3 regions of the Lysinibacillus capsici genome follow, and region 1 is predicted to be linked to each of the others. Evidence: riboswitches for the same ligand, from Rfam matches in the RefSeq annotation. Region 1 holds a riboswitch; each other region holds the start of a gene.
The links. Region 1 has a riboswitch for thiamine pyrophosphate ahead of thiC (phosphomethylpyrimidine synthase ThiC). Riboswitches for the same ligand answer to the same signal wherever they lie in the genome.

Region 1 (3,164 bases):
TTAGCTCGCCTAGTGTTTCAAGCTCTGCAAATTGTGCCTCATCATTGGCATCTGCAATTGAGCCGGGGCGTAAACCATCACCTAAGGAAAAAGCAACATCATAAGCTTTCATAATTTCACAGATTTCCTCAAAGTGTGTATACAGGAAATTCTCTTGATGATGATATAAACACCACTGTGCCATGATAGAGCCCCCTCGAGATACAATACCTGTCACACGATTTGCTGTTAGTGGTACATAGCGTAAAAGGACACCTGCATGAATGGTGAAGTAATCCACACCCTGCTCAGCTTGTTCAATGAGAGTATCACGATAAACCTCCCACGTTAAATCCTCTGCTACACCATTTACCTTTTCTAAAGCCTGATAAATTGGCACTGTTCCCACTGGCACTGCAGCATTTCGAATAATCCATTCTCTAGTTGTATGAATATGTTTACCAGTCGATAGATCCATAATATTATCTGCGCCCCATCGAGTTGCCCAGGTCATTTTCTCAACTTCTTCTGCAATGGAAGAAGATACAGCAGAATTCCCGATATTCGCATTGATCTTTACATGAAAATTACGCCCAATAATCATTGGCTCTGCCTCAGGGTGATTAATATTAGAAGGCATTATAGCTCGTCCAGCTGCAATTTCTGAACGTACAAATTCAGGATTCATATTTTCACGAATCGCTACAAACTCCATTTCAGGCGTTATAATCCCCTTTCGTGCATAGTGAAGCTGTGTCACATTTTTACCTTTTTTAGCACGCAAAGGCTTTCTCGCCAACTCAGGGAAGACATTTTCTTGAATACGCGGGTCATCAACATGACGAAAGCCATTATCCTCCGGTTTAATGGAGCGTCCCTCATATGCTTCTACATCCCCTCGCTCTTGAATCCATGCATTTCGTAAGGCAGGTAAACCTTTCGTAATATCTACTTGGTAGGCTGGATCTGTATAGGGCCCACTCGTATCATATACTCGAATAGGAGCATTTTCTTCATTTCCAAAACTGCCTGTTGTCGGACTTAATGCAATTTCTCGCATAGGTACTAGAATATCTGGGCGTGATCCTTCCACATATACTTTTTTACTTCCTTCAAAGCTAGACATAATGGTAATATTCTTTTCACTAATTGCTGACATGAGCTACTTCTCTCCCTTAAATTTATTTTAATCTAAGGACCGATTCTAGCTCACCCCAACAATCCAAAAAATAAAGGCCGAATCCAAAATAATTATTTGGATCCGGCCACGAATGTAAAGGTCTATTGATTGCATACTCTGCAATAGCTTCTTAACTTTCCCACGCTGGTATGAGCCAGATCAGGTCCAAAGGGTCAAGAAACTTTGTAGCGTTCCCCTCTCAGCCTGACTCATCAGACTCCCCTAGTTAATACTATTTAGTTTGATGCTAGTGTAGCAGATAATACTAAGAGATGGAAGTTATTTTTTATCTTACTAGGTAAATAATACTTCCGCAAAATAGATCACAATGGTTACCGTTATACAGCTTACAATGGTTGAAAATAAAACAGCTTGCGCGGCTGTTGCTGATTCTACATCATATTCCAATGCTAGAATAGAACTATTACGGGATGTTGGAAAGGCACTAGCTATAAACAGTGATTGTGCGACGACTCCATCTAATCCCAATATATAAATAATGGCTAATGCAACAGATGGTCCAATAATTAATCGCGTAAAACAGCTGATAAAGACAGTTTTATTAAACATTGATTTCATCTCTAGTTGTGATAATTGCGCACCTAAAGTAATTAAGGCCACAGCAATAAATCCATCTGCTACATGTTCTACTGGAATTTTGATAAACTGTGGAATACCGATATCAAAATAATTCATAGCGACACCAATAATCAGCGCATGAATAATAGGCATTCTAAAGAAATCCTTGATGATTGTCATACCTGACTTTGTAGAAGAAATTAAATTGTATAAACCATATGTGTACGTAGTCATATTTTGAAAGATTACGAGCATGACCTGAATGGCTACTCCAATAGGTTGCGTGGCAAATATCATTTGAGCCACCGGAATACCGTAATTGCCCGAGTTAATAAGCACCACACTATTTTTAAAGACAGCTGCCTCTGTTCTAGCTAAACCTAGCCCTTTTGCCATAAAATGACTGAGTAACATTTGACTACCAATAAAGAGTACAATAAATAATCCGACCTCTCCCAGTACCGATAACTCCACATGTGTTTCATATAAATTTACAAAAACAGCTGCCGGCATAAAGCAATATGTAATAAGCTGAGACAATGCTTTTAAATTAAAGCGAAATTTCTTTTGTAGGATAGCGCCTATTACAAGTAACACTAAAATAGGTACAACAATTTGAAAGAAAATCATTCCGAGATACATCATATCAATGTCCCCCTCTCAGTGTGAATAGTAGTGTTGAATTCCTTCTAGGTCAATTTCGCTGACTTTCACAATAAAAGAAGACTGCCTCTATATTGAAGGCAGCCTTTGCTTTTAAACAAGCTTAAATCGATTTACAACTTCTTGTAGCTCGTTTGAAATATCGTTCATATTTTGAATAGACTCTGCTACTTTTTGTAATTCTGCTTGTTGATCCATTGCAGAAGCACTTACTTGTTCCGCAGAGGCTGCTGTTTGCTCTGAAATAGCCGAAATACTTTGGATCGCCATGATTGCCTGATTTTTATGCTCTAACATGCTAGATAGTTTATTCATTAATTCACTAATAGAATTTGCAATTGAACCTGACAAGTCACTGCTATCTTTAAATGCTAGTTGCGTGCTTTGTACTGACTCATTTTGAGATTGCATTAAATCTGCATTAGATGCAATCACAGCAACTGTCTGCTGAGAATTTTCAAGAATGCTTTCTACTGTACTCTTAATAATTTCTGTTTCATTTTTAGATTGTTCTGCTAGCTTTCTAACTTCCTCTGCAACTACAGCAAATCCTTTACCATGCTCACCAGCACGTGCAGCCTCAATACTTGCATTTAAAGCTAGCAGATTAGTCTGCTCGGTAATGCTTTGGATCGAAGCAATAATCTGATTAATATTGGCAATATTAGAAGCTAATGATTCCATTTGCTGCTGGATACGCCCATTCATTTCATTTGTCTCCATATTACGCTCTCTTAAACTTTCAACCTCAAGCAATCCTTTT
Region 2 (3,164 bases), 2.2 Mb from region 1:
TATTTTAGATGAAGTCATTGCGACGATTCGTTCTTCTAATGATAAGAAGGATGCAAAGCTTAATTTACAAGAGAAGTTTGATTTTACAGAAGTACAGGCAGAGGCTATTGTAAGCCTGCAATTATATCGATTAACGAATACGGATATTACAGAGCTTCGTCAGGAACAGGACGAGTTAGATAAGTTAATTGCGAAGCTAGAGGGGATTCTACAAAGTGAGGCTAAACTTGTGCGTGTTATTAAACAAGAGCTGCTTGATATTAAGAAACGCTTTACAGAGCCTCGCCGCTCGAAGATTGAGCAAGAAATTGAAGAAATTAAAATTACATTGGATGTCCTTGTGCCAAGTGAGGAGGTTGTCGTAACAGTAACGAAGGATGGTTATATTAAACGCACATCCACACGTTCTCATGCCGCTTCAAATGGGCAAGATTTTGCCATGAAGGATTCAGATTATTTATTGTATGAAGCAAACTTAAATACACAGCACCATCTATTGCTGTTCACAAATCGAGGCAATTATATTTATCAGCCTGTTCATGAGCTGCCTGATATACGCTGGAAGGATCTCGGCCAGCATATTTCAAGTATTGTCCCAACAGGGGAAGATGAATCGATTATTGCGGTTTATGGCTTCGAAACATTTGAACAGCCAAATACGTATGTCTTCACAGCCACAAAAGATGGTCAAATTAAGCGCTCACCACTCGCAGACTATGCAGTGACACGTTATTCAAAGCCTATTAAAACGATGAACGTCAAGGCTGGTGATGCGATGATCTATGCCTCGTTTGTAACAGATGGCGTGGAGCTGATGCTCACAACGGATACAGCCTATGCGATTCGTTTCCCAATGGAGGAACTACCTGTGACAGGTGTGAAAACAGGCGGTGTGAAAGGGATCACACTAAAAGATGGAGAAGCCTTAGTTGGCGTCAATGTATTACAGCCTGATGTTACCCAATATGTAGTGATTGTGACACAGCGTGGGGCCGTGAAGAAAATGAATGTCGCTGAAGTTGAAGTAGCAGGTCGTGCAAAACGTGGACTAAAAGTATTAACGGAGTTAAAAGCTAACCCTCACCGAATTGTGGCAGTTGTTCAAGCAACAGACGGGGAGCAGGTTGTGATTGAAACTGAAAAAGGTGTTCAAGAGGTGATAGACGTGCAAGCATTGTCTCGTGCGGATCGCCATTCCAACGGTTCATTTAAAGTGGATATTGCAACAGATGGGGCAATCTCTCATGTTGTCACAGCCAAAAAAGAACAGAAACCAAGCTAAAAGAATGCCCAGTCTCTTAGGAGTGCTGGGCTTTAAGCTCTTTTCAAAAATAGCACCTTGTCATTTAAGTGAAACTATGGGTATAATAATCATCGAAAAGTTCATAGCGAAAGAATGTAGGGGGGCTAGTAATTGCTAGCTGAGATTGTGTCCGAAAGACGCTGACCCTTTGAACCTGATTTGGCTCGTACCAGCGTAGGGAACATCTATTCAAAAAAGCAAAGTTTTGAAGATTGATTGCGATACGTCTGGGAGGAATCCTAGGCGTTTTTTTATGTTTCGAGCAACAACTTGCCAACATTGTATATACGCTTTCTTTTGGTGACAACATTCATTCATGAACACTTTCATATTACAAACTGGGAGGCTTTTGCATGAAGAAATGGTTATTTATTTTAATGGTAGCACTATTAACATTAGCAGGCTGTAGTGACAAGGAGGATAAGCAGGCTGTTGACAAGCTGAAAAAGGTGTCTGTGGTACTGGATTGGACGCCGAATACAAATCATACAGGACTATATGTTGCGAAAAAACTCGGTTATTTTGAGGAACAGGGCTTAGATGTTGATATTATTATGCCTGGTGAGGCGGGCGCAGATCAGCTTGTTGCTTCTGGCAAGGCAGATTTTGGCGTGAGCTATCAGGAAGGCATAACACAGGCACGAGTACAGAATGTGCCGCTGGTCTCAATCGCAGCAATTATACAGCATAATACATCTGGCTTTGCTTCTATTGCTTCAAAGGGCATTACATCGCCAAAGGATTTTGAAGGTAAAACCTATGGTGGTTGGGGTTCGCCATCAGAGCAAGCCGTCTTACAATCACTCATGCAAAAAGAAAAGGCAGATATTAATAAGCTAGATATTGTCAATGCAGGGGATTTAGATTTCTTCACAATGATGGAAAAAGACATTGATTTTGCTTGGATTTATTATGCATGGACTGGTATTGAGGCTGAGCTACGTGGGGAAAAGATTAATATGCTATATCTTACAGAGTATAGTGATCAATTAGATTATTATACGCCCGTTTTAGCTACAAATGAAAAAATGATACAGGACAACCCCGATGTAGTCAAAGCCTTTGTGGCAGCGGCAGCGAAGGGCTATGAATACGCAATTGAAAACCCAAGTGAAGCGGCGGATATTTTAATCGAAGCGGCCCCTGATTTAGATAAAGCGTTAGTGCATAAAAGTCAGGAATGGCTGGCTGATAAATACCAGGATGATGCCAAGCAATGGGGAGAGCAAAAGCTTTCTGTGTGGGAAAATTATGCGAAATGGATGTCTAGCAATCAAGTACTAGAGGGCGAATTTGATGCGAAAAAAGCCTTTACTAATGAGTTCTTACCTAAAAAGGAGGCCAAATAAGATGGCAAATTCATTAATCAGTGTACAAATCATTCCGAAGACAGAGAAATATGAAGATGTTATACCGTATGTAGATGCAGCAATTGCGGTGATCGATGCTTCTGGGGTGAAATATGAGGTACATCCATTGGAAACAACGATGGAAGGTGAGCTTTCAACATTGCTCCAAATCATTGAAAAAATGAACGAGAAGATGATCGAGCTTGGTGCCATCAATGTCATTACACAAGTGAAAATTTTATATCAGCCAACGGGTATTACGATGGATACATTAACGGAGAAATATCAGTAATGAAACGTGCATTACAGAAGGGAAGGACGATAATTTTTATCGCCTTCCTCTTATTCATATGGGAACTAATCGTGCGGTTCGCTGAAGTTCCTCATTGGTTATTACCCGCACCAAGTAGTATTTTATCGGAGGCCATCCAGTCGTATCAAACCTTTCTACCACATGCATTTGCTACGGTACAGCTAGCTCTACTAGGTTTGGCCATTGGCATCGCTTGTGG
Region 3 (3,164 bases), 980 kb from region 1:
GAAACAGTCTGCGCTTTTTAGTTGCATAAATATATTACAAGCATTAATGATATATGTCTGGCACCATGAGTTATTTATTGTTTCTCTTGGCATTACATTACTCTTAGTCTTGTATTTGTTTATGTTGTATAATACGTACCCTCTTCAGAACAAATCCTTGTTTGGTCGTATTCCTTTCTCTATTTATTTAGCATGGATGACATTTATTTTTATCACAAATACAAGCTTTACGTTAACGGCTTATGGTTGGAACGGCTTTGGTCTTAGTACGCCTCTTTGGGCAGTGATTTTACTTACTTTAGGAGGAGCCATTGCGCTACATATCCGTTTCCATCACTTTGATGTTATGTATCCAAGTGTTTTTATTTGGGCTTATATTGGAATCGCCATACATAATGGTTTTGATGAGCTACTTGTCACTACAGCCGCTTTATTTTTATGCGGTGTTCTCTTTGTTGGCATTTTATTTATTAAAAAAAATCCTGCCTACCAAAAATAATTTGGTTAGCAGGATTTTTTCATTGCATCCTATTCTTCGTCTAATGACGTTAAGATAATTGGTTTATCTTTTGTTACAATGACTGAATGTTCGATTTGAGCTACAAGTGATTTATCAGGCGTCACGAATGTCCAACCATCACCTGCTTCTACGATATGCTCTGCATTTGCTGAGATAAATGGCTCAACCGCAAGGACCATACCTTCTTTCATAATAGTAGAATCCCATGCATCGTAATAATTTAAAATATGGTTTGGTTCATCATGTAAAGATTGACCTAAGCCATGACCTGTTAAATTCATAATAACAGTTAACCCATTAGCATTTGCCTCGCGTTCAACAGCTTTACCAATTTGATTTAATTTAGATCCAGCCTTTACTTTTGTCATTGCTCGATCAAAGGCACTTTTAGCAACACGGCAAAGCTTTTCTTTGTCCTCATAGCCATCACCCACAACAAATGAAATACCTGTGTCAGCAAAATAGCCATTTAAAGAGCCAGAAACATCAATATTTACGATATCTCCTTCTTGAATAACACGCTTTCCTGGAATACCATGTGCTACTTCTTCATTGACACTAATACATGTATACCCTGGAAAATCATATTCTCCCTTTGGTCCTGAAATAGCGCCAGCCTCTGCAAACATGCGACCAGCAATTTCATCAAGCTCAAGTGTTGTAACTCCTGGCTTTGTTGCAGCTTTCATCGCTTCACGAATTTCAGCACAAATGCGTCCTATTTTTTTAAAAGCTTCAATCTCTTCTTGCGTTTTTACAATCATGTATAACGTCCCTTTCATCTATTATCTATTCTTTAATATAACATAACTTTTTATGGGTATAACGATAAACGCTTTAAATATTGTATGCTTTCCTACTTTGCAAAGTGCTAAAAGAGCTATTCACGATAAAAAAGTCCCTCCACTCACGTGAAGGGACTAGCATTAAGCTTTTCTTTGCATTAATTGTGGAGCGGCTGTGAATAAAAGAACACCAACGATCGCCGTTAAAATGGTTGCTGGTAGCATATATGTACCATTGTAGATGATGGAATAGATCCATGCATTTTGGTCACCCGCATATTCGGCAAAAAATACCGCACCAGCAATTGTATGTGCTGTGTATCGTAAGAAGCCTGCGAAAACGGTACCTATGATTATATAAAGTGCCATTTTTGTTTTGTTCATATGTTTAGCAGCGTCTAACACTGGTCCACGTACAACCGCCGCTAATCCTACAACAGTAAAAGCAACGCCATAATCCAGGAATCCTTGTAGCCAATGCACAATCGTAGCACCAAACATGGTTTGCATTACACCTACGAGTAATCCAGTTGTTAGCCCAGCTACTAAGCCCCAGCGAAATGCTATTAACATAATTGGTACCATAACAAGACTAACTGAGCCGCCTTGTGCCCATACTTTAAAGGAAACCTGATCCAGTACGAGACCAATCGCTGCAAAAATCGCAATCTCCACTAGCATTAATAGTCTTTTTTTGTCCATACATATTCTCTCCTTTGTTCCGATGTAGGATACAAGAGCAGGAATAGAAAAGCGCTGATATGTCTCTTTCTGACACCTTTTTTCCTTTAAGGACGAAAAAACGATGTCAGGACAGAGCCTCACATCGTACAAGTGTCGGTTTCTATCCACATCCCTACGCAAGCATTAACTTACAGGTTCGAAGAGTCAAGGCATTACGTGCCCAGTCTCAGCTGACATCATCAGCTCCCCTTGTGGTCGTTACATCTGAATTTATTTGAACAATCTCATTGTACGCAAAGGATTGAAGGATTACAACCTTCCATACATCATTTTTTTGAAACTTTGCTGTTTTTCATGCGTAAATATTTAAAAAGGAGGTACAACTATGGAGAATCAAAAAATTTTAGCTGCCTTTAGTTATCTTAGTATTTTCTTCGCCCCTTTTATCGTTCCATTAATTGTATATTTCGTGACAAAAGACAGTGATGTAAAAAGCCATTCGATTCGTGCACTTGTCTCTCATTTAATACCTTTTGTTTTTGGCATTCTATTCTTTATTGTCTTTGTTTTTTCTACATTTAGTTTAGATCCAACCTCCAATAACAAGACGGTGATGATTATTTGGTTTGCTTCATTCGCCATCTATGCCCTCGTCTCACTCGGTATTGTGATTTGGAATATAATTCAGGCTGTTCGTGTTATCCGTTAATGTTTTATTTTTAAGAGAAACAGGTAGTAGTAATTGTAAAAGGAGCTGTTTTGGGATGAAAGTATCAAACGTTGTAAAAACTGCCGTTAAGTTAGCACCTATTGTTATTCCTATCGTAAAAAAAGTAATGGCTGCAAAAAAGGGCACAACGCCTACAACCACAACCCGAAAAAAATAAAACGAAGGCGTATTCCTTTTAGAGGAAATACGCCTTCGTTTTATTTCACTTCAAAATGGGTTTGACTATGGCCATTTAATGTTTTTTCCACATGTAAAACTGCTGGCATCGCGGATTTCAATTCAGGCACATGCGAAATAACGCCAATCATACGACCAGAATCCTGCAAATCAATTAATGTATCGATTGCTTTATTTAGTGATTCCTCATCGAGCGAGCCAAAGCCCTCATCAATAAACATCGTTTCAATATGAATATTACCTTGGTAGCTTTGAATCACATCTGCCA

Region 2: another riboswitch for thiamine pyrophosphate. It lies ahead of LCP48_RS12570 (ABC transporter substrate-binding protein); the one in region 1 lies ahead of thiC (phosphomethylpyrimidine synthase ThiC).
Region 3: another riboswitch for thiamine pyrophosphate. It lies ahead of thiT (energy-coupled thiamine transporter ThiT); the one in region 1 lies ahead of thiC (phosphomethylpyrimidine synthase ThiC).

What each region holds. Positions count from the first base shown of each region.
Region 1 is NZ_CP084108.1:316,617-319,780, reverse strand. Features, by position in the region: gene thiC (phosphomethylpyrimidine synthase ThiC) at 1-1,138, opposite strand, end outside; TPP riboswitch at 1,279-1,393, opposite strand; gene LCP48_RS01555 (AEC family transporter) at 1,454-2,383, opposite strand; gene LCP48_RS01550 (methyl-accepting chemotaxis protein) at 2,495-3,164, opposite strand, start outside.
Region 2 is NZ_CP084108.1:2,554,651-2,557,814, reverse strand. Features, by position in the region: gene parC (DNA topoisomerase IV subunit A) at 1-1,282, shown strand, start outside; TPP riboswitch at 1,391-1,501, shown strand; gene LCP48_RS12570 (ABC transporter substrate-binding protein) at 1,657-2,652, shown strand; gene LCP48_RS12565 (thiamine-binding protein) at 2,654-2,944, shown strand; gene LCP48_RS12560 (ABC transporter permease) at 2,944-3,164, shown strand, end outside.
Region 3 is NZ_CP084108.1:4,030,199-4,033,362, forward strand. Features, by position in the region: gene LCP48_RS20015 (hypothetical protein) at 1-499, shown strand, start outside; gene map (type I methionyl aminopeptidase) at 529-1,284, opposite strand; gene thiT (energy-coupled thiamine transporter ThiT) at 1,447-2,007, opposite strand; TPP riboswitch at 2,142-2,249, opposite strand; gene LCP48_RS20030 (magnetosome magnetite crystal formation protein family) at 2,375-2,698, shown strand; gene LCP48_RS23390 (hypothetical protein) at 2,754-2,876, shown strand; gene LCP48_RS20035 (AAA family ATPase) at 2,917-3,164, opposite strand, start outside.